Regions from separate parts of the Vibrio sp. THAF64 genome, predicted to be linked through region 3. Evidence: predicted binding sites of a transcription regulator. Region 3 holds the regulator's gene; each other region holds the start of a gene.
What was found. Region 3 encodes PurR, which represses purine synthesis genes. Its sites were predicted from a motif close to TNANGNAAACGTTTNCNTNA; they were not measured.
Positions count from the first base shown of each region.

Region 1 (8,197 bases), 1.6 Mb from region 3:
TTAACTGCGCAACACCAACTATTTAGGTATTAGGATTTTAAAAGCGCTGGTCGAAAGACTGGCGCTTCTTTTTAGTGCTAAGAAGTAGTTTATGTGAGGTGCTCTGCGTCCTGCTTTCACTTCCGCGTTCATACGGGTAGAATTTGCTACCCCTAGCCGTTTACTTATACAACCGGAGCTTCCTTTTGTCAGATTCACAGTTTTCCCCTCAAGACGAGTTTTTCATGCGCCGTGCTATGGAGTTGGCGGCTCAGGCCGAAGCTGAGGGAGAGGTTCCAGTTGGGGCCGTACTAGTGAAAGGTGGTGAGATCGTTGCTGAAGGATGGAATCAGTCAATTGGTCATCATGATGCGACGGCTCATGCTGAAATGCAGGTGCTGCGTAAAGCCGGCCAAGTACTGGAAAATTACCGACTGTTGGATACAACATTATACGTTACGCTAGAGCCATGCCCTATGTGCGCGGGGGCCTTACTCCATAGCCGAGTGAAACGCATTGTTTATGGTGCTCCGGACTTAAAAGCGGGGGCTGCAGGAACAGTACTCAATCTGTTTGAACATCAAGCGGCGTATCACTATGCCGATATTGAACAAGGACTGATGGAAGAAGAGTGTCGAGGCCAGCTTCAGGCGTTCTTTAAGCGTCGTCGTAAAGAGAAAAAAGCGCAAAAACAAATGAAGCGTTCAGAAGGGTAGGGTTTTCAGCAAACACCTGATTCAAGGTGTTTGCCAACTGGTTTATGCACAAATTAGCTGCATAAAAGCTCGATGACGGGCAATGACTTTCTTCTTGTTATTGCTGAGCATTCTTTTACGGCGGTTTGCCGCAACGGTTTTATTAAGGCGTTTTGACTGCATTTTACGTCTACGCATAAAACAACCTCCTACTGTGGGTTAGAACTCTATGATTGCTTTCTGTATCGAAGGCATTGATTACGTTATGTAACTCGTCTTTTACCAGCCAATTGTTACCATTTAAATAATGCTACCGAAAAGGCTGGCTCACGATACTATGTTTGGGTCAGGCAAGTAAAATTCAAGTGCCCAACCATTAATCAATGGCTGGGCACTTTAACGGTTTGTTTCTATTCTTGTATTTCTTCAACTGGCGCCGCTGAAGATACCGCTGAAGCTGCTGAGATAGGGCTGTCTGGCACTTCAATCACGGCGAGATCATCAATGTTGACATCACTGTTGTCCGTGGTCTGCTGTTCGACATGGCCGATGATACTCTGGTAATAGCGGCGAATATTCTCGACGTAGTTTCTCGCTTCATCACCGCGTGCATAGCCATAGCGGGTTTGGCTGTAGTACTTTTTCTGGCGCAGCAACGGCAGGCGATCTTTCACATCAGCCCACGCATCTGGGTTACCGCCTTGCTTCTTCGTGAGTCTTCGGGCATCCATCATGTGACCATAGCCGACGTTATACGATGCAAGGGCAAACCAAATTTTTTCATGCTCATCAATGGAGTCGGGGATGCGAGACACCATTCGTCGCAGGTAATCAACACCTCCACGAACTGACTGCTTAGGATCGAGACGATTGGTGACGCCAACACTTTTAGCGGTTGGCAGTGTCAACATCATCATGCCTCGTACACCTGTCGGAGATTTAGCAAGCGGGTTCCAGTGCGATTCCTGATAAGCCAGTGCCGCCACGAGTCGCCAGTCAAACTCATCTGAGTATTCTTTAAACAGAGGTGACCATTGTGGAAGCTTAGAGTCGAGCGCACGAATAAAAGCTCGGGTATCAACGTAATCGAAGCTGCCAATATGACCGATATACTTTTCTTCTAAAGAGGCTAGGTGACCAGATTGTTTGGTGTAGCCGAAGAATTCGATCATAAGCGCATAAAGGCTTTCATCTTCAGAACGACGAACAAACCAAGAGATTGGCTGATCTTCTGTCAGCTCGAATGCGAGCGCAATATCGGGATAGATACGTTGTGATAAAGAGACTTCGACTGAATCGGCAACAGTGAACATCAGCTCTCCATCAGATACTTGTTTTAGTAGATCACTCACTTCAGCATCTGGGTCAACTTCAAAGGCAAAGTCAGGGTGCTCTTCTTGTTTGATGGCGCTCAGAGTTTGTTTAACGTGAGAGTCACTGATGATTTTAAGGATAGGAAGCTCTTCACCATCATCTGTTGGTACGGGGTGGATATTGAGGAGTTGCTCTAGGTTGCGTGGTCGTTTCTTACCTTTTTTATACACAACTTGCTGGCTGACGTAGTAGTAAGCGGGGCCAGGTCGGAATCGCTCCATACGTTCAGGTGACTGAGTCAAACCTGCAGCAATAATGTCGATTTCACCTTTGGCTAGCGCAGGATATAACGACGAGATACGGTAGGCTGGTTTCATTTCCAACTGCACACCAAGCTCATTGGCGAATTCGCGGGCCAGTTCGTAATCCAAACCTGCTGGGCCATCAGGACCGATATAGTAAGACAGCTGGTTATTCAGAGTGCCGACACGTAACACACCACGCTCACGTATCTGGTCTAAATCACTTTTGGGCTCTGACTCAATTTGACAGCCGGATAACATCAATACAGAAAACAGCAAGGCGCTGATTGATGTCCAACGGTTCAAGTAATGCTTCTTCATTCACATCATTCTCATACTTCCAGTAGGGCATTTATATCAAAGTGTCATAACAAGGCAAGACAATCAGAGTCACTTCGGGTTAAAGATTTAAAATTGGGATTTTTGCTGTAATTCAAATTTGACGAAAAAAATGACGCAAACGGTTGCTTTTGGTGTTACATCACAAAAATAATTCCTTTATAATGCGCCCGCAAAGGAGAGGTGAAATCGGCATAGGTTTTTAATCCTTAGGGAATAGCTTCGAAGTAAAACAGTCTAACCCACTGAATTTATTCCAATATCACCTTAATCAATTGCATAAGAGACCTAAGCACATGAGAATTTTGCGTGGCTCCCCAGCTCTTTCTGAGTTTCGTGTTAACAAGCTTCTAGAGCTTTGTCGTGAATTAAGCTTACCTGTAACAGGTATTTACGCTGAGTTTGCTCACTTTGCTGAATTATCAGCAGATCTTGATTCTCAAGAAGTTGAGAAGTTGGAAAAGCTCCTAACTTACGGTCCTACAATTGAAGAGCACGAGCCTGCAGGTCTTCTTCTACTTGCTACTCCTCGCCCTGGCACTATCTCGCCTTGGTCTTCAAAATCGACTGACATTGCTAATAACTGTGGTCTAGATAAAGTCGTTCGTCTAGAGCGTGGTACGGCTTACTACATCGAAACACCAGCAGAACTTTCTGAGCTTCAACTCGTTGAGCTAAAGGCGATCCTTCACGATCGTATGATGGAAGTAGTTTTCACAGATTTTGACTCTGCCGCTGCACTTTTCCAAGTTGCGGAACCAGCACCAGTTGCTGATGTTGATCTACTTAATGGCGGCCGCGCTGCGCTTGAAAACGCAAACGTTACCCTAGGTCTTGCACTTGCTGATGACGAAATTGAATACCTTTACGATGCGTTCGTAAACAAGCTAGACCGTAACCCAACTGACATCGAGCTCATGATGTTTGCACAAGCGAACTCAGAGCACTGTCGTCACAAGATCTTCAATGCAGACTGGACTATCGACGGTGTTAAGCAAGAAAAGTCTCTGTTCAAGATGATCAAGAATACCTTCGAAACCACACCAGAAAATGTACTGTCTGCTTACAAAGATAACGCAGCGGTAATGGTAGGTTCAGATGTAGGTCGTTTCTTCCCGAACCCAGAAACTCGCCAGTACGGTTACAATCAAGAGAAAGCGCACATCCTAATGAAGGTGGAAACGCACAACCACCCAACGGCTATCTCTCCTTGGCCGGGCGCATCTACTGGCTCTGGTGGTGAAATCCGCGACGAAGGCGCAACAGGTATTGGCGGTAAGCCAAAAGCCGGTCTAGTTGGTTTCACGACATCTAACCTACGTATTCCTGGTTTTGAACAGCCATGGGAAACAGACTTCGGTAAGCCGGGTCGCATCGTTAACGCACTAGATATCATGCTCGAAGGCCCACTTGGTGGCGCGGCGTTCAACAACGAATTTGGTCGTCCAAACTTACTGGGTTACTTCCGTACTTACGAAGAAAAAGTGAACTCTCACGCCGGTGAAGAGGTTCGTGGTTACCACAAGCCAATCATGATTGCTGGTGGTATGGGTAACATCCGTGACGAGCACGTGCAGAAGAAAGAGATCCCAGTCGGTGCAAGCCTAATCGTTCTTGGTGGTCCTGCAATGAACATCGGCCTTGGTGGCGGTGCAGCATCTTCAATGGCGTCTGGTCAATCCGCAGAAGATTTAGACTTTGCTTCAGTACAGCGTGAGAACCCAGAGATGGAGCGTCGCTGTCAGGAAGTGATCGACCGTTGTTGGCAACTTGGCGATGCTAACCCAATTGCGTTCATCCATGATGTGGGCGCGGGCGGTATCTCTAACGCACTTCCAGAGCTTGTAGACGATGGCGAACGTGGTGGTATCTTCCAACTGCGTGACGTACCAAACGACGAACCAGGCATGAGCCCACTTGAGATCTGGTGTAACGAATCTCAAGAGCGTTACGTAATGGCAGTTGCGCCAGAGAACATGGAAGTATTCGACGCAATCTGTAAGCGTGAGCGTGCACCATACGCAGTAGTCGGTGTTGCAACAGAAGAGCGCGATCTGAAACTAGAAGATTCACACTTCGACAACACGCCAATCGACATGCCAATGGACGTACTTCTAGGCAAGACGCCTAAGATGCACCGTGATGCAAAAACGCTAAAAGCGAACAACCCAGCAGTAAACCGTGACGGCATTGAGCTCAACGAAGCAGCAGATCGCGTTCTACGTCTTCCAACGGTTGCAGAAAAAACATTCCTAATCACGATCGGTGACCGCACGGTGACTGGTCTTGTTGCGCGTGACCAAATGGTTGGCCCGTGGCAGGTTCCAGTAGCAAACTGCGCAGTAACCGCAGCAAGCTACGACACTTATCACGGTGAAGCGATGTCGATGGGTGAGCGTACACCAGTTGCCCTACTAGACTTTGGTGCTTCAGCTCGTCTGGCTGTTGGTGAGGCAATCACGAACATCGCTGCGACAAACATCGGTGATATCAAACACATTAAACTGTCTGCAAACTGGATGTCTCCAGCAGGTCACCCAGGTGAAGATGCAGGTCTTTACGAAGCGGTTAAAGCGGTGGGTGAAGAGCTATGTCCAGCACTTGGCCTAACGATCCCTGTGGGTAAAGACTCAATGTCGATGAAGACCAAGTGGGAAGAGAATGGCGAGCAGAAAGAAGTTACTTCGCCACTATCTCTGATCATCACTGCGTTTGCTCGTGTTGAAGATGTTCGTAAGACAATCACTCCGCAATTACGCACAGACAAAGGTGACACGTCACTGGTTCTTATCGATCTAGGTAACGGTCAAAACCGTCTAGGCGCAACAGCACTAGCACAGGTTTACAAGCAGCTTGGTGACAAGCCAGCAGACGTAGACAACGCAGCACAACTAAAAGGTTTCTACGAAGGCGTTCAAGCACTTGTTGCGAACGACCAAGTAGTGGCATACCACGATAAGGGTGATGGCGGTCTATTCGCTACGCTTGCTGAGATGGCATTCGCAGGTCACTGTGGTGTTAAAGCGGACATCGCTGACCTAGGTGATGACGCACTAGCAGCGCTATTTAACGAAGAGCTAGGAGCAGTACTTCAGGTTAAGAATGATGATCTAGACGCTGTATTTTCAACGCTAGCTGCGAACGGCCTTGAAGCATGTTCACACGTTATCGGTTCTGTTGAAGCGTCAGACGAGCTAGTCATCACTTCTGGTGACACAGTGGTTCTAGAGCGTAACCGTACTGAACTACGTACTATCTGGGCTGAGACAACGCACAAGATGCAAGGTCTACGTGATAACCCAGCATGTGCTGACCAAGAGCACGAAGCGAAGAAAGACAACTCAGATCCAGGTCTGAACGTGAAACTAAGCTTTGATGTGAACGAAGATATTGCAGCGCCATATATCGCGAAAGGCGCTAAGCCTAAGATGGCAATCCTACGTGAGCAGGGCGTTAACTCTCACGTTGAGATGGCAGCAGCGTTCGACCGTGCAGGCTTTGAAGCGACTGATATCCATATGAGCGATATCCTAACGGGTCAAGCTGTTCTTGAAGAGTACCAAGGCCTAGTGGCTTGTGGCGGTTTCTCTTACGGTGACGTACTAGGTGCGGGTGAAGGTTGGGCGAAGTCTATCTTGTTCAACGAGCAAGCTCGTAACCAGTTCGAAGGCTTCTTCCTGCGCGAAGATACGTTCTCTCTAGGTGTGTGTAACGGCTGTCAGATGCTATCGAACCTGAAAGAGCTAATCCCGGGTGCAGACCTATGGCCACGCTTCGTTCGTAACGAATCTGAGCGTTTTGAAGCTCGGTTCAGCCTAGTGGAAGTGCAGAAGTCTGATTCTGTCTTCTTTGACGGTATGGAAGGTTCTCGTATGCCAATCGCAGTGTCTCACGGTGAAGGCCGCGTAGAAGTACGCGATGCAGACCACCTAGCGGCGATTGAAGCATCAGGAACGGTTGCAGTGCGTTACGTGGACAACCACGGTAATGCAACTCAACAATACCCGAACAACCCGAACGGTTCACCAAACGCAATCACAGGTCTAACGACTCAAGATGGCCGCGTGACTATCATGATGCCGCACCCAGAGCGTGTATTCCGCACAGTGGCGAACTCTTGGTCTCCAGAAGGCTGGGGCGAGAATGGCGCTTGGATGCGCATGTTCCAAAACGCACGTAAGAACATCGGTTAATCGACTTTAATCGTCACTACAAAGTAAACGCGCAGATCGTAAGGTCTGCGCTTTTTTATTTGTTGAAAAATCTATAGCCAAGGGCTCTTTTTTGCGCTCTAATACCGCGCTTGCCAAGGGATGGCTAAATCCCTCAATACTCCATTAGAATCCCTTAGGAAATGAATATGTCGAACAACAAAAAATTTGCCATTCGTGTGACTGAAAAGCGTAACGGTTGGTGTGCAGAAATTACTCGCCAAGTGACTTCACGTAAAACATCTGTATCTAAGCGAGAAGCAGGCTTTGAAACAGAAGCTCTAGCGCAAGAATGGGCGGACAAAGAGCTAGCTGGTTTTATTCAAAACCAAGCGGCACGTAACGAACGAAAAGGCGAAGCACGTAAAGTTCGTGTTGAACGTGAAGAGCGCCTAGCGCAAGAAGCCGCTGAAAAGAAAGCACGTTACGAAGAAGCGAAGCGCGCAGCCGCAGCGCAAGCTGAATTAGATGATGAAGATGACTTTTTCGACGAAGAGTAATCACTTCTAATAAAAAACCGCCTGCTTAGGCGGTTTTTTGTATCCGATAACGCTTTGATTAGCGAAATTGTCCTGCTTCTGGTAGGAAATCAAAACCTGCGGAAGCGAGTTTAGTCTCCAGTGCTGACTTATCGATATCAAAATACGTCGCCAGCTTATCTAAATCACCACCAAAGTCATCTCGTAGTTTCATGTTGACGATGCTCATCAGCATTATTGGATCCATCGTCTCAAAGTTCGCCAAGTTCATTATTTATCCTCGAAATCTGAAATCAGCAGATTCGCTGCGGCAAACGCCGCTTTGTCTCTTACATGTTGCGGTAGACTAGTATCCGCCGCAATATCGTTTAACGCTCGTAGTGAACAAGTAATCGCTTTAGGCACATAGGCTTGGTCGCCACTGCCGATTTGCGCGTAGAGCTCGCGGACTAAGTCGCAGCAATCATATACTTTCATGTTGTTAACCTAATAATTAAATGAGAACTGCTCTCAAATATACACAGGCTGTCAATGAAACTCAAAGCAGCTGTTTGTTCTGGCTCAAACTCTAGGCTGAGCTGCTGGATCTTTATTCGCTTTGGCTTAGTTTTGCAGTTGTTGTTCAAGCTGCAAAGTCACTTCTGGTGCTAGTTGTAACTGCTTGGCTAACTCCTGCAAATAGGTTTTCTCCATGAAATTCTGTTCATCGACAACAATTAGAGACGCGAGATAAATCTCTGAAGCTTGTTGTGGTGATTGAGCGAGCCGAGCAATTTCGCTTGGATCGAGAGGTTTGTTTAGCTCATTGTGTAGCATGGTCTGTAACCCAGCATCCGCACCTGCTTCTTTCAGCGTGGATTCTATGCGCTGCATTTCTT
Region 1 covers NZ_CP045355.1:826,122-834,318, forward strand. Annotated here, with positions in the region: gene tadA (tRNA adenosine(34) deaminase TadA) at 186-695, shown strand; gene FIU99_RS27680 (hypothetical protein) at 738-872, opposite strand; gene mltF (membrane-bound lytic murein transglycosylase MltF) at 1,085-2,611, opposite strand; gene purL (phosphoribosylformylglycinamidine synthase) at 2,926-6,822, shown strand; gene FIU99_RS03795 (DUF3622 domain-containing protein) at 6,990-7,340, shown strand; gene FIU99_RS03800 (DUF4250 domain-containing protein) at 7,399-7,590, opposite strand; gene FIU99_RS03805 (YaeP family protein) at 7,590-7,796, opposite strand; gene FIU99_RS03810 (tellurite resistance TerB family protein) at 7,923-8,197, opposite strand, start outside.
Region 1: the regulator PurR is predicted to act here: its motif matches at 2,743-2,762, upstream of purL (phosphoribosylformylglycinamidine synthase).

Region 2 (8,197 bases), 280 kb from region 3:
GTCTGTGACGATCACAGCGACTTCCATTGAACAGGTAGAAACGTTATACAAAGAATTGGGCGAGATTGATATCGTGCGCATGGTTCTATAATTTTATTTGATAAAGTAAAATTATTTTGAAAGCAGCGTAAGCTGCTTTCTTTTTAGATATCAAACAGATAATAATCCTGTATTTTATCAAGGGTTAAAAATGTGTTACTGGTATATAGTTCATTGACCAGAACCAGTTTATAATCCACAAACTTTATTTACGGGCAATAGGATTAGGGATGCACAACCAGCTTGTTGTTAAACACTTAGGTAGGCAAGATTATGAGCCTATCTGGCAAGCCATGCATGACTTCACAGACACTCGTACAGAGGACACCTGTGACGAAGTTTGGCTGGTTGAACACAACCCAGTGTTTACACAGGGACAAGCAGGTAAAGAAGAACACTTGATCAATACGGGCGACATCCCAGTTGTTCAAAGCGACCGAGGCGGTCAGGTTACCTACCACGGTCCAGGTCAACTTGTGGCTTATTTCCTGATAAATTTACGTCGTAAAAAACTCGGTGTTAGAGATCTCGTCACTCATATTGAGAATCTCGTGATCAACACACTTAAAAATTACAATATTGAGTCAGCGGCACGACCGGATGCACCAGGCGTCTATGTTGATGGTAAAAAGATCTGCTCACTAGGATTGAGAATTCGTAAGGGATGCTCTTTCCACGGTTTAGCACTCAACGTAAATATGGACTTGTCACCATTTCTACGTATCAATCCATGCGGCTATGCTGGCATGGAAATGGTTCAGGTTAGCCAGCTTGGCGGCCCGGATGATCTTACCCAGGTTGAGAAGACACTAGTCGAAGAACTTGTCACTTTGCTTAACTACGAGCAAGTGGAATTCAGCAAAGAGGCCTCTCCTACGCGATGAGAAGCAAAGAGAAGTAAAGAAAGCATGAGTAAACCAATCCAAATGGAAAAAGGCGTTAAATACCGTGACGCCGACAAGATGGCACTGATTCCAGTCAAGAACATGCCAACTGAGCAAAAAGAAATTCTGCGCAAACCAGACTGGATGAAGATCAAGCTGCCTGCTGACAGCCAACGTATTCAAGATATCAAATCGGCAATGCGTAAAAACAACCTTCACTCGGTATGTGAAGAAGCCTCTTGTCCAAACTTGGCTGAGTGTTTTAACCACGGCACGGCGACCTTTATGATTCTTGGCGCAATCTGTACTCGCCGCTGTCCATTCTGTGATGTCGCACATGGCCGCCCGGTTGCTCCAGAAGAGAATGAACCACAAAAGCTGGCTCAGACTATCTCCGACATGAAGCTAAAATACGTGGTTATCACTTCCGTAGACCGCGACGACCTTCGTGACGGTGGTGCCAAGCACTTCGCCGATTGTAACCGTGAGATTCGTGCCAAAAATCCAAACATCCGCATCGAGACTCTGGTTCCAGATTTCCGCGGCCGTATGGATGTAGCACTTGAATTAATGAAAGACAATCCACCAGATGTCTTCAACCATAATTTGGAAACGGCCCCTCGTCTGTATCGCAAAGCTCGTCCTGGTGCAAACTACAAATGGTCGCTGCAACTGCTTAAGAAATTCAAAGAGCAGCATCCAGATGTACCGACTAAATCAGGCTTGATGATGGGCCTAGGTGAAACCAAAGAAGAGATCGTCGAAGTCTTGAAAGACCTGCGTGCGCACGGTGTGACGATGCTGACTCTAGGCCAGTATTTGGCACCAAGTCGCCACCATCTTCCAGTGGAGCGTTACGTACCACCTTCAGAATTTGATGAGCTCAAAGAGATTGCTTTGGAGCTCGGCTTTACCCATGCTGCGTGTGGACCATTTGTCCGTTCTTCTTACCACGCTGATCTTCAGGCACAAGGTGTGGAAGTAAGCTAAGTGTTCTTTTAGTTAATAGAAAGGGCTGACTGCATAAGTCAGCCCTTTTTAATTTCGTTTCTTGAATGAGACACAACTCTTCTATAGGCTTACCCCTAACAACACTAAAAAGTACATCTTCCAAGGAATTATTATGAAAAAATTAGGTTTTGTTGCTGTCGCTCTTGCCGCACTGACAGCAGGTTGCGCTTCTAATACACAGCAAGACAATTTCCGTGAAGCTTCTTTTGAGCTGTGTAATACAGAGGTTGAGCTTTACTCTGTAAGCGATGATGGTCGCGTACGTATCGTTTGTGCTGACGGTTCTAAATTTGCTCTAACTAGTGAAGCTACTCTAGAAACCATGCGTGACATCAACATCGATTACTGTGATGGTGAAGGCCTAGGTAAGTTCAGCGAAAGCCGCAAGTACTACTCTTTCAAATGTAAGTCAGGCACTCTGCTGAGCATTTCAAAATAAGCTCAAGCTAGAATCAAAAAAAGGTTGATATGATATCAACCTTTTTTATTGCATCTCATCCGTGGATTAAGCTACTTAAACGTCCTTACCGACAACACCTTACCGTTGCTGCCCCCCATGCTGGTCACTTCAACTTCTAGCGAGTTCATCGAGATAATGCCATCCGTTGAACAGATCACGAAGACATAGGCGCACGAAAATTTGTCTTCAAAAGGCATAGGAATACGGTTCCAGTAGAACTCGCTTGCTTTCGCATCAGTCCGAAATTTGCGGTAATCGGCTGGAGCCGTAGAACCACTCTGCTTAGCAATATGCGCAGCAAAGACACGATTCTGGTCCTTATCCACACCAATAGCCATTTCACAGCCGCTGAAAGGGCCAGATGCCAACCAACCAACACCGCTGCCCGTGTAACGCCCTACTACCGCTTTCGTTTCAGCATAAGGCACCCATACGCCGGCATCGACTGATGAATCATCACGAGTCAAAACAACTTTACCATCGCGCTCCAGCAAAGTGACGCCATATTGCTTCTCCAAATAGCCATTTTCGCTGTTCTCTGGCCGGCATGATAGGCGTATATCCATTTCAATGTTTTTGCCTACTAAAGCGGTCAGGTTTTCTTTCGTTGGACGCATTCAACTCTCCCTTATGAATTACCAATTAAGACTAAGTATATAGATTTAAACTCAATGCCAATCAATTATAGATATGAAACATTGTGATTATGTTTTAGTTTTTAATCGTTAATGAATGAGCAATATGTATGATAGGGGAAGTTAGAGGAATACTGGTTTATCCAGTTGATCTTTATGAAGTAAACTCGCAAAAAATAAAAAGCCTCCCGAAGGAGGCTATTGCAGCATACAGTTAGTGGAACCAAAAACTGGAAGTTTTATGGTTCTATGCTGAGTGCTATTTAAGCGTAAACAGGTAGACGCTTACAGATCTCTAGAACCTTGGCTTTAGTTGCCGAGATAACATCATCATTTCCGATGTTATCTAGAACGTCACACATCCAGTTCGCTAGCTCTTTGGCATCTTCTTCAGTGAAACCACGACGAGTGATTGCTGGAGAACCTACACGGATGCCAGAAGTCACAAACGGGCTACGTGGATCGTTTGGTACTGAGTTCTTGTTTACCGTGATGTTTGCAGCGCCAAGTGCTGCATCTGCATCTTTACCTGTGATGTCTTTGTCGATGAGGTCAACTAGGAACAGGTGGTTCTCTGTACCGTTAGAAACGATCTTGTAACCACGCTCTTGGAACTGGGCAACCATCGCTTTAGCGTTCTTCACTACGCGCGCTTGGTATGCTTTGAATTCCGGCTCCATTGCTTCTTTGAACGCTACCGCTTTACCTGCGATAACATGCATCAGAGGACCACCCTGACCACCAGGGAATACCGCTGAGTTCAACTTCTTGTACATATCTTCGCCAGCGTTAGACAGGATTAGACCACCACGTGGACCTGCTAATGTCTTGTGCGTAGTCGTCGTCACTACGTGAGCGTGAGGGACTGGCGTTGGGTATTCGCCTGCTGCGATTAGACCCGCAACGTGCGCCATGTCTACGAACAGGTACGCGCCGGCTTTGTCTGCGATTTCACGCATGCGAGCCCAGTCAACGATTTGAGAGTAAGCCGAGAAGCCGCCGATAATCATCTTAGGCTTGTGCTCTAGAGCAAGTTGCTCCATTTCGTCGTAGTTGATTTGACCCGCTTCGTCGATACCGTAAGGAATCACGTTGTAGTGTTTACCAGAGAAGTTTACTGGTGAGCCATGAGTCAAGTGACCACCATGCGCTAGGCTCATGCCTAGAACAGTATCACCTGGATTTAGCAATGCCATGTACACAGCGCTGTTTGCTTGTGAGCCCGAGTGAGGTTGAACGTTAGCGTACTCACAGCCGAATAGCTGACATGCACGATCAATTGCCAAAGCTTCCGCTTTATCAACGTATTCACAACCGCCATAGTAACGCTTGCCAGGGTAGCCTTCAGCGTATTTGTTTGTTAGCTGAGAACCTTGAGCTTCCATTACACGTGGGCTCGTGTAGTTTTCAGAAGCGATTAGTTCAATGTGTTCTTCCTGGCGAAGAGTTTCTTCTTGGATTGCTGCGAACAGTTCCGCATCGTAATCTGCGATGTTCATATCACGCTTTAGCATCTGTATCTCCTGACTCAGATTTAAACTGAAATTTGCAAAAAACCTACCAATGACCCTATTAATCTACGTAAATTGATTCACGCAAACGTTTGCATCACGTTAATAGCGCGCATTCTACATAATTTGATCTTGGCCATAAAGAGAAAGTTTTACTTTTTCTCATGCAGATTCTTCATGTGGTTCTACAAGGATTGTCATATTGTCACCTTTCTAAATCGTATAAATATGAAAAGTGTCAATTTTTCCCTTTACACCCCGTAAAACGATAATTACATAGGTTTACCTTAAATTTGCTTCTCAAGCTACCGAAAACCTCATTTTTTAAATAGTATGCGCGCCATTATCTACTGTAAAAGTTTCAAATTGATGGAAAAACACTCACGCAAAGAAGATTGGATTGCTATTTTAACTGGAACATTTCTGGTCGCTCAGGGCGTTTTCTTCCTCCAATCTGCAAATCTGTTAACCGGAGGCACCACAGGTTTGGCCCTGCTTATGAGCCAGTTTGTGTCACTTTCCTTCGGTACGCTTTACTTTTTGGCCAACAGTCCTTTTTATTTACTCGCGTGGAAGCGTTTTGGCTCAAGATTTGCCTTCAACAGTGCTATTTCTGGTGCCTTGGTTTCTGTGTTTGCAGACCACCTATCTCTGGTCGTCAGCCTTGAAACGGTCAACGTTGTGTATTGCGCGGTTGCCGGTGGGTTACTGATGGGTTTGGGTATGCTTATACTGTTCCGTCATCGCTCAAGTCTCGGCGGTTTCAACGTACTTTGCCTGTTTATTCAGGATAAGTTCGGCATTTCAGTGGGCAAATCTCAGCTAGCCATCGATTGTTGCATCTTGTTCGCTTCATTCTTTTTTGTCTCTCCTGAAGTCATCGGGTTATCCATTCTGGGCGCTATCCTGCTCAATGTTGTGTTAGCTATGAATCACAAACCAACCCGTTATTCCGTCAATTACGGTTGAGAACCACTAGATAAAAAAAGCCCGCGAATTGCGGGCTTTTTTGCGTTATTAGTTGCTGCGATTAGTGTGAGGTTCTGGCCTTCACATCGTGACTTAGCTCTTTGTTCAGTTCAGCTTCCACATGTCCCGGTGATTGCGTACTTGCTGAAATCAATCGGTACATCGCAGGAATAACAAACAAAGTCACCAGCGTTGCGAAGCCCATACCGAAGAAGATCACCGTACCTACCGCCACTCGGCTTTCATAACCTGCCCCTGTCGATAAGAGCAACGGAATTGCACCAGCAAGCGTAGTAAATGCCGTCATCATGATTGGGCGCAGACGACGTGCCGCAGCATCGACTATTGCTTTCTCAAATTCGAAGCCGCGATCACGAAGCTGGTTCGCAAACTCAACGATCAGGATACCGTTCTTGGTCACCATACCAATCAACATGATCATGCCAATCTGGCTGTAGATATTCAGCCCCTGACTCATAAAGAACAAGCCCAAGAAGCCGCCAAATACCCCCATAGGGACAGTGAACATCACCACCAGTGGGTTAATGAAACTTTCAAACTGCGCTGCCAAGACTAGGTACGCGACCAGCAGTGCTAAGCCAAACACCACCAGAATACTGGATTGGTTCTCTTTATAATCTTTCGATTCACCAGAGTAGCTGACTGAGATATCGCCCGGCAGAATTTCCACCGCTTGTTGATCTAGGAAGTCCAGTGCCTGACCTAAGGTATACCCGTCAGACAAGTTAGCCGTTACGGTAATCGATTTCTGTTTGTTGTAGTGTGACAAACGAATCGACGAAGCCACTTCTTCAATCTTGGTGACCGCATCCAGTGTCACCAACTCGCCAGAGCTGGTTCGCAGATAAATCTGGCTTAGATCCGTCGCGTTATTGAAGCTGTTCTCATCACCGCGTAAATAAACATCATATTCTTCACCACGCTCGACAAAAGTCGTTTCACTCTTACCGCCAAGCATAATTTCTAAGGTCTCAGAAATCTCTGATACGCTGATACCCAACTCTGCCGCACGTTGTTTATCAACCGTCACCACCAGCTCAGGGGTTCGCTCAGAATAGTTAATGTCCGCCCCTTCCATGATCGGAGACTCTTCCGCTAACTGCTCAAGCTTTTCGGCCCACTGTTTCAGCTCAGGGTAATCAGAACCACCTAACACGAACTGGACGGGCTCACTAGAACCACCTCTGAAGCCTGGCATAAATGGGAAGACACGAACATCAGGAATACCAACCAGCGCCTTTCTTACCTCTCCTAGCGCCTGCTGAGCCGTTACATCACGATCATTCCAGTCATCCAGAATCATGATGACAAAACCCGTCTGGTCACCGGCGTTACCGCCAAAGGCTGGCGATTGAATACTGAAGGACTTAAGGAAACCTTCGCCCAGTAGCGGCAACAAGCGCTCCTCGACGATATCCATGTTCGCAGCCATGCGGTTGTAACTGGTAGCATCAGCGCCACGAACAAAGGCAAAGATCACCCCGCGGTCTTCAGATGGCGTGAGCTGAGAAGGCACTTGCTTCATCAAGCCCCAACTTCCGCCGATACAGGTCAAAATGATCAGAGGCGCTGCCCATTTCCATTTCAAGGCTCCACGCAATACTTTACGGTAACCGCTTTCCAAACGACCAAACATGCGATCGATGAAACGGTTAAAGCGGTTTGGTTTCACGTTAGCCTTTAATAGTTGGCTGCCCAGTACTGGAGTCAGTGTCAATGCAATCAGTGATGAGAAAATCACCGACATCGCCAACAGTACCGAAAACTCGGTAAACAGCAGGCCGACCATACCATCCATAAACGAGATGGGCAGGAAAACCATGACCAGTACCAGAGTTGTCGCCACAACGGCAAAGCCAACTTCACGTGTCCCTTTGTATGCCGCTAATAGTGGTTTTTCACCCCGCTCGATATGGTGGAAGATGTTCTCCACCACCACGATGGCGTCATCGACCACCAATCCAATCGACAATATCAGCGCCATCAGCGTGATAAGGTTGATGGAAAAACCGAAGTAGTAAGCGGCCATGAAGGATGAAATCAAAGAAACAGGCACCGTTACTGCTGGGATCAGCGTGGCTCGTGCCTGACCAATGAATATGTACAGCACGAGAATGACCAGACCACCGGTAATAAACAGAGTGCTATACACTTCTGCTATCGAACGCTCAATAAAAACGGTTGAATCATAGTCGATGGCAAGACGAGTTCCCGATGGAAGGAATTGCTGGATTTTCTCCACTTCATCATGCACTAAGTCTGCCACTTCAAGCGGGTTAGCGTCCGATTGAGGCACAATACCCATGCTGACATTTACAACACCATCACTCTTAAAGGTCGAATTTTCGTTCTCCGCGCCAATATAGACATCAGCCACATCTTTCAGATAGATGGGGGTATTGTCACTGGCACGCTTAACCACCAAATATTCAAAATCTTCAGCCACGTTGTAGCTGCGAGCAGTACGAACCGACATTACGATCTGATCGTTACGTACCTCGCCGCCCGGGCTTTCAATATTTTCATTATTCAGTGCCGCAGTAATGTCAGAAGTCGTAACTCCACGCCCCGCCATCTGGGCTGGTTTCAGCTTAACGTACATGACTTTGTACAAGCCGCCAGACACGTCCACCGAGCTTACACCCGAGATCAAACTGAATCTGTCGA
Region 2 covers NZ_CP045355.1:2,705,688-2,713,884, forward strand. Annotated here, with positions in the region: gene ybeD (DUF493 family protein YbeD) at 1-91, shown strand, start outside; gene lipB (lipoyl(octanoyl) transferase LipB) at 270-923, shown strand; gene lipA (lipoyl synthase) at 948-1,913, shown strand; gene FIU99_RS12620 (hypothetical protein) at 2,047-2,373, shown strand; gene FIU99_RS12625 (hypothetical protein) at 2,445-3,011, opposite strand; gene glyA (serine hydroxymethyltransferase) at 3,293-4,543, opposite strand; gene FIU99_RS12635 (YitT family protein) at 4,910-5,509, shown strand; gene vexH (vibriobactin export RND transporter permease subunit VexH) at 5,571-8,197, opposite strand, start outside.
Region 2: the regulator PurR is predicted to act here: its motif matches at 4,621-4,640, upstream of glyA (serine hydroxymethyltransferase).

Region 3 (8,197 bases):
ATCAAGAGTGGTGGCTTGGCCGACGTGGCCAAGGCGCTACCCGAGGCTCTCCTCAAACTTAATCAAGATGTACGAGTAACATTACCTGCTTATCAAAAAATTCCTCAAGTCACATCAGCTCCAGTGGTGTTGAAGACGACACTCGCGCACTGGCCTCATACTGAGTATTTGGTTCGGGAGCTGCACGTTGCAGGCTTAAAAGCCTACGCGATTGATTGTCCTAAGTACTTTGATCGTCCAGAGATGTATGCCGAAAACAATCAGGCATACAGCGACAATGGTGAGCGCTTCGCTTTCTTTAGTGCTGCCTGTCTGGATATGTTGCCTAAGCTGGGTTTCCAACCGGATATTATTCACGCTAACGACTGGCATACGGGATTTGTCCCTTATCTGCTCAAACACCGATATGGCCGCACAGACTTTTTTGCACAAACCAGAAGTATCCTGTCTGTGCACAATGCGGTATTTAAAGGTGTATTCAGCTACGAGGAGCTTCAGGTTTTGCCTGAAATGCATACTCGCTACGCACCGGACGCGGCAGTAAGCTCAACACACGTAACCATGTTAAAAGCGGGTGTGATGAATGCTGACAAGATCAATGCAGTCAGCCCAACTTATGCAGAAGAGCTCAAAACAGAACTAGGTAGCCATGGTATGGCTGCTGAGTTCAAACAGCGAGAAGGCGACTTAGTTGGTATATTGAACGGCTGTGACTATTCTGCTTGGAATCCGGAGACTGATCATTACTTGCCAACCAATTACAAGGCGAATCGTCAAAGTATGGTGCGCGGCAAAAAAGCCTGTAAGCGAGCTCTTCAGGAGCGCGTTGGCTTAGCAGAAAATGACGGCGCAGTGTATGGCATGGTATGTCGGCTGACGAACCAGAAAGGTGTCCATTACTTACTGCCGATACTCGACCAGTTTTTGCGTTATGAGGTTCAGCTGGTCATTGTTGGTACAGGTGACCCAGTTCTGGCATCTAAGCTTAAAGATATCGAAGCCTTACACAGTGATAAGTTCAAGTTTATAGAGGCCTACGACAACGAATTGGCTCATCTGGTGGAAGCTGGGTCTGATTTCTTCCTAATGCCGTCTGAGTTTGAACCCTGTGGCTTAAACCAGATCTACAGCATGGCTTATGGCACATTGCCGATTGTTCGGGGTGTTGGAGGATTAAAAGACAGTGTTAACGATTATGATGCTGATCCAGAGACCGCTACTGGCTTTGTGTTTGAACTGCCAGAGCCTAAAGAACTGCTTTTAACGCTGCAACGCTCATTGCTGTTGTACGCTCAGCAGCCCGGTGAACTCAAGCGTGTTCAGTTATACGCAATGCAACAAGATTTTTGCTGGAACAAAGCGGCGGATGAGTATTTGAGTTTGTATCACAGTGCATTAGATTGATAACAATTACTATGAAAAAAGGCGCCTATATGGCGCCTTTTTTGAGTTAAATTTAGGGTTAATTTGTGGTAATTGTGGGCTTAATTGGCATAAGCTGACTTAAAAGATAGAGAGTTTGTGATACTCTGCCCGACACAAAATTATTGACCTAACTGATTGCGAGAATATGAGCGAAACGCTTCTCTTCCATAAAACATATTTGCACCCAACCAGTAATGAGTGGGTGGTTTTTGTGCATGGTGCAGGTGGCAGTTCATCTATCTGGTTCAAGCAGATCAAAGCTTATCGACAGCATTTTAACTTACTGTTGGTGGATCTTCGTGGACACGGTAAGTCTAACCCTTTCATCAAAGAGTTGATCTCAAATCGTTATACATTCAAAGCGGTTACCGCGGATATTCTTAAGGTTTTGGACCATTTAAAGATTACATCAGCGCATTTCGTTGGTATGTCTTTAGGAACCATTATCGTAAGAAACTTGGCAGAGATGTCGACTGGCCGGGTTAAGTCTATGGTTCTAGGAGGCGCTGTAACGCGTTTGAACACGCGTTCACAAGTTTTGGTGAAGCTGGGTAACTTGTGTAAGCACATCGTGCCTTATATGTGGTTGTACAGCTTATTTGCTTATATCGTCATGCCACAGCGTACACAAAAAGAATCCCGCCACCTGTTTATCCGCGAAGCGAAGAAGCTATGCCAGAAAGAGTTTAAACGTTGGTTTATTCTCACGGCTGATGTGAATCCGATGATGCGATACTTTAAAGAGCGTGAATTACCAATTCCTACATTGTATCTAATGGGGGAAAGGGACTACATGTTTATTCGCCCGGTCAAAGAAATGGTCGCAGCGCACCAGAAAAGTACGCTACTGGAAATTCCCGATTGTGGCCACGTGTGCAACGTAGAGCGTCCAGAAGAATTTAATCAACACTCTATTGCCTTCATTAAACAACAAGCCATTACCAACTAAGCAGGGCCAGCGGCACCACACTGCCAGCAGATAGCGAATTGTGCTTCGTTAGTTTCTCCGCATTCCTCACATTGCCATTCCGAGCCAACCAGTGTTTGCTGCATATATTGTTCAATGATAGCGCTGGCTTGATTATACATCTTGCTATCGAGAAGCCATATATAGGGTTGGGAGTTTTCACCGAAAGGGACTTCACCCTGCAAGCCAAACATACCTTCTCCTCGCACTTCACATGGAATGCAGTTTGATTTAAGAAGCTCGCAAACAATGTGAGCTTCTGGTGGGTTATTGGCGGTGAATATCTTCAAGAAGGGCTCCCATTTTGTGCTTGAGGCGCGCCTTTAATTTTTGCCATCACCCATTTAGCAATGACAGGGAAAAGCCCTAGTAGTGCGAATGAGGCTAAGACAGACGGAGATACGATTCCTGACAAGCTGTCAATTTGTGCCAATTGTGTACCTGCATTCAGATACACCGCAGTGCCTGGCAGCATACCTAACTGGCTAACGAGATAAAATCTCGCTGTTGAAAGTGGTGTCAGACCCATTAGAAGGTTGATCAGGAAAAACGGGAACACGGGGATCAGGCGCAATGAAAACAAGTAAAAAGCACCGTCTCTTTCAACGCCTTGGTTGATGGCATTCAGCTTGTCACCAAACTTACTCTGAACCCAGTCACGCAAGAGGAAACGACTGCTCAAAAAGGCTAGTGTCGCACCTATGGTACTGGCAAAAGAAACAAGTAGTAGACTGGTCCAGAAACCAAACAAAGCTGCGCCGAGGAGAGTGACCACCGCTGCACCAGGGATCGAAAAGGCGGTAATGGCGACATAAGCCAAGAAATAAGTAACGGCTGCAAGCACAAAGTTGTTATTGATGTATTCAGAAAGCGCTATTTGTTGGGCTTTCGCGTTTTCTAAGGTGAGGTATTGACCAAAGTTAATACCGAGAAAAACGATCAGGCCAACCAGCAGGACACCCAACACAAGTTTCTTATTCATAACGACTTCCTCTGTTTCGAGTCTCAGGCTTTCGACTCAATAAAAATTGTTAACAAATAAGAACCGTTTGGCAAAGATTAAATTTCACAAACAATAAAAAAGCCAACCTGAGTGGTTGGCTTTTCATCAATTTTGTCGATCAGTTGTTCAGTTTGTTGACCAGCTCTTGTCGTCGCTCTGGTGGAATCACTGACCAGTGTTTTCCGTTAATCGCCCCTTCAAGCGCCCATAGCAATTCAAGAGAGACCTCAGCAGAGTGCGTTGCCTGAATGGCCCTAAACGCTTCTACTGAACCTGCCTCTTCAAGGTTTTCAACGCTATCGATACCTGCTTTCTTTAGCATTCGTTCTGTTGCCAGACGGAGGTTCGGTAGGTCTTTGAGGCGATTTGGTCGTGTTTTAGCCTGCGACGTTTTCTCTTTCTTAGCTATCGCCAATGCACTTTGTGCGAGGGCGAGAGCACGAGTTGGGCAGGAAGCCACATCGTCAGTTAAAGCGAAATATTTGGTAACGACCGGAAAACCTCGTTTTTTATAAACGTAGGGTTCTAAGCCTTCAGATTTGAATTGACTAGCCAGTTTGTCATCCGCGCGGATGTGAAGCTTATCGTTGACCACCAATGCGAACATTGTGTCGTCTGCGAAGATTCCGAATCCGCCGAACATCGAACGCGATTTTATACGACCAAGCTGATCAAAAAGCCGCATCGAGTCTTTAAGTATTGGTTTATCCATGCTGTGTTATCTCGGTGTATATTATTATACGCCACCAAATTCAGGTCCGAGAGAATAGCAAAATAATGCAGATAAAGTGTCAGTAAGGTGTCATACCGAAATAAAACTCACACGTTAGTTACTTAGCTCTAGATAACAATTACAGTGTACTGTTTTAAACGATACGGATCGTTTGCATTTTTGCCCATCGGCAACCCCGCTACCTTTCAGTCTCCTGAGTCAGGCCGGAAGCTTTGCGTCCCACTCTTTCGAAGTGGTTTGCCCTGTTCGTGGCATTAGTCGAACATTTTAAGGATAAATAAAATTTGAGGTAAGTATCACATCTCTATTGATCAAATGTGATCTTGGTTCAAGGAAATTGCGTGAAAATGATATGTCCGACTAATAGATTGAGTTATTAGTCGGACTATTGAGCATGCTATTTGTTTAAGTTGTACACCGTATCACGCACGACAATTTCAGGGTGCATTTCGAATACACGCTTTTCGTGTTCTTTGTCCTTGATACGCTCTAGAAGGATTTCAAACGCGTTTTTACCAACACGACGTTTAGGTTGGTGAACCGTTGTTAGCGGTGGTGAGAAGTACTCTGCAAGCTCAATGTTATCGTAACCAATCACAGAAATATCTTCAGGTACGCGAATACCTTTCTGCTGTAGACGACTCATTAAGCCAAGTGCCATAGTATCGTTGAAGCAGAATACTGCGGTTGGCTTGTCGTCCATGGCGACAATTTTGTCTGCCGCTAATACCGCAGTATCACATTCGAAGTTACCTTCAAGAATCCAATCTTCTTTCACGGTTAGATTCGCTTCATCCATTGCACGACGGAATCCTAGGATGCGTTCCTGACAAGCTGCCTTTTCAAAGTGTCCGCTTAAGCAAGCAATGTCTTTGTGACCGTTATCGATAAGGTATTTCGTCGCGAGGTAGCCACCTTCTTCTGAGTTATCAATGATCTTATCGGCTTGAGAACTCTCAGGGCCCCAGTCCATAACTACTTTTGGGATGTCTTTATGGCGGTCCAGCATTTCGCTCAGTTCTTCAGTCAGGTCAGAACACATAACCAAAATGCCATCGACACGCTTTTCTGCCAGCATGCGAATGTAGTCGCGTTGCTTTTCGTAAATACCACCAGTGTTACACAAGATCAAAGTGTAGCCTTGACGATAACAGTAGCTCTCAACACCATCGATGACTTCAGAAAAGAACAGATTGGTAGATTGAGTAACAAGCATACCAATGGTGCGTGTACTGTTGCACTTTAAGCTACGGGCAACAGCACTGGGGGCGTAATTCAGTTCGGTAACGGCTTCCATTACCTTTTCCTGAGTCGCTTCAGCAACAAAGCGAGTTTTGTTAATTACGTGAGAAACGGTTGTAGTAGACACGCCAGCTAAGCGTGCCACGTCTTTTATAGTGGCCATAAGGTTCTGTCCTGTCGATGACTGCCAGGAAGCATATTCAGATTGTAGAATAATTTGGCAGAAAGTATCAGAAACACAAAAACCGCTGTATTCAGCGGTTTGTCTCTAGTTCATTCGTTTTTATCGTTTGCGGTCACGATTTTAGACCGCAAACAACAGAAGAGCAAATAAAAAACGTAACAGTGATAAGTTATGTATCACACAATTACTATATGGTTACTCGCCTTTCAGATAGGCACAATCCAACTCAAGAAAGGCGATCAACAGCAATGAAACTGCAGAATAAAATCCAAACTCATCTAACGCCTGACACTTTTTACTAAATTGTGGAATCCAGCTGAGGAGCTGTTGCTGGATAAATTGCTCTTGCTCTGAAAACGCTTCTTCCATATGTCGGTCTTGCTCTAACTCATTAGAACGGATGATCAGATTGCCAAGGAAATCGAGCTCAATAGCGATATGGTCAGCTGGTTCATTAAGACCCTTTTCGACCTCGATGCCATGCTCTGCCATCAGCTTTTCCATATCAGTAGCAGGCTGATCATTGAGCAGGCCAGACTTGCCAATGTACATTGACGCGTAAGGCAGTGCGGAATCCTTATCTGACTTTAGAAACAAATCGCAGAAATCAGCGGCGAGTTCCAGTTGTGCATCATCGCGATCCATCAGTCGATTTAATGCGTCAATTACGCGCTCTATTGCTGGCTTAAGGTGGGAGTTTTCACCAAGTCCGGTCAAGAAAGATCGGATCTCTGCTGAGTGATACTGCTGAAGGTTATCTTCTGTGAGCTCTTTGGCATAAAGGCTCGACAGCCACCAGTATATTTCGGCACGTTTTTCGTTGAATGCTTTGATTTCTTGCATTAGTTCAGACTCCTGAAAATTCTACCTATTAGTTTAACGAATAAAAATGAATAGCGGTAATGGTGGTTGTTTCAGGTTGAGTGCAAAAATGGAAAGTTATGAACGCCAGAGACTAGGTTTGTTTTGAATCAATAAACACTCAGGTTTCTGGATAGTAAGCGGACAAAGACTAGAATTGTTACTGATTATGAATAGAATACAAGTGAAGACAATTCCAAGTGTAATTAAGTGGTGTAAATGAGCTATCACGTATTAGTAGTTGAAGATGACGCAGTGACTCGCAGCAAGTTGGTTGGGTACTTTCAAAATGAAGGTTATCAGGTCAGCGAAGCCGAAAGCGGCGAGCAAATGCGCGACACGCTACAAAATCATGCGATTGACTTAGTGATGCTTGATATCAATCTTCCTGGTGAAGATGGGTTGATGCTCACTCGCGAACTTCGCAGTCAGTCGGATATTGGAATTATCCTGGTAACAGGACGCACGGATAGCATTGATAAAATCGTAGGTCTAGAAATGGGCGCAGACGATTATGTAACCAAACCGTTCGAACTTCGTGAACTGCTTGTTCGTGTTAAAAACCTATTGTGGCGAATTGCCGCTGCTCGCAATGCCATCGACGTCAATGAGCAGCATAAAAATGAAGGTAATGTGGTACGTTTTGCGGAATGGACTTTCGATGTTCAGCGTCGCGCTCTGAGTAAAAATGGCGAGCCCGTGAAACTGACCAAAGCAGAATACGAGCTGTTAGTAGCTCTTTCCTCATACCCGAATCAAGTACTGAGCCGTGAACGTATCCTTAATATGATTAGTCACAGAGTCGATGCACCTAATGATCGTACTATTGATGTGTTAATTCGACGCATGCGCGCTAAGATGGAATTTGACCCCAAGAACCCACAAATCTTTGTTACCGTCCATGGTGAAGGGTACATGTTTGCGGGTGATTGACCTAAACAGACAAGCAAAAAAATACCGAGGCATGCCCTCGGTATTTTTTTAATTAAACATTACTATCGGAAGCTTGTATTGCTTTCTCTTCGTAATCGGATGCCCAGTCACGCAGAGATTGCCAGATACGGCCTAATGTTTCGTGCCAATAGCGCTCTGTTTGCTCTAGATAGACTGCCTTCGGTGCGTATTTTGCCCAAGCCTGTGTCACCTTATCGTGCGCCAAATAGTTAGTCGGAGCAGGGTAAGGTTTAAGGCCCGCAGAATGGAATTCATTCAGCGCGCGCTTCATATGGCTGGCTGATGTCACCACAACCAACTTTTTGCGTTTAACAAATGCCGCCGCTTGCCTTGCCTCTTCCCACGTATCTTTTGCGGTTTCGAGCAAAATAATATCGGATTTTGAAACCCCCAGAGCTAGAGCCACTTTCGCCATCATACGTGCGTTACTGACTTCAGACCCTCCGGCGTACCCAGACAGGATCAATTTAGACCCCGGATAGATGCGCATAATGCGAATACCTTCTGCCAATCGCATCAGGCCGGTGCGACTAAGCTCAGAAGTGGGCGGAATTTTATCATCCACCACATGACCACTGCCCAAGACCATAACGTAGTCGATCGTCTCATCGACAGGAAAAAATGCAGAATACTGACGCTCAAGTGGCATCAGGAGACGAGATGAAACTGGCTGGAATGCAATGAGAAAAATGCCAATGAAAGAGAATAGAACAACAAAACAGCCTGTTTTTTGCTTCCTTGTAAACATAATCAGCATCAGACCTAAAAAACCGATGATCAGCATTGCTGGCAAAGGCATTAAAAGGGATGACACCACTTTTTTCAGCT
Region 3 covers NZ_CP045355.1:2,424,937-2,433,133, reverse strand. Annotated here, with positions in the region: gene glgA (glycogen synthase GlgA) at 1-1,404, shown strand, start outside; gene FIU99_RS11110 (alpha/beta fold hydrolase) at 1,571-2,374, shown strand; gene FIU99_RS11105 (DUF2007 domain-containing protein) at 2,371-2,682, opposite strand; gene FIU99_RS11100 (TVP38/TMEM64 family protein) at 2,679-3,374, opposite strand; gene FIU99_RS11095 (TfoX/Sxy family DNA transformation protein) at 3,514-4,107, opposite strand; cyclic di-GMP riboswitch class I at 4,294-4,380, opposite strand; gene purR (HTH-type transcriptional repressor PurR) at 4,526-5,533, opposite strand; gene torD (molecular chaperone TorD) at 5,750-6,397, opposite strand; gene torR (two-component system response regulator TorR) at 6,635-7,348, shown strand; gene elyC (envelope biogenesis factor ElyC) at 7,401-8,197, opposite strand, start outside.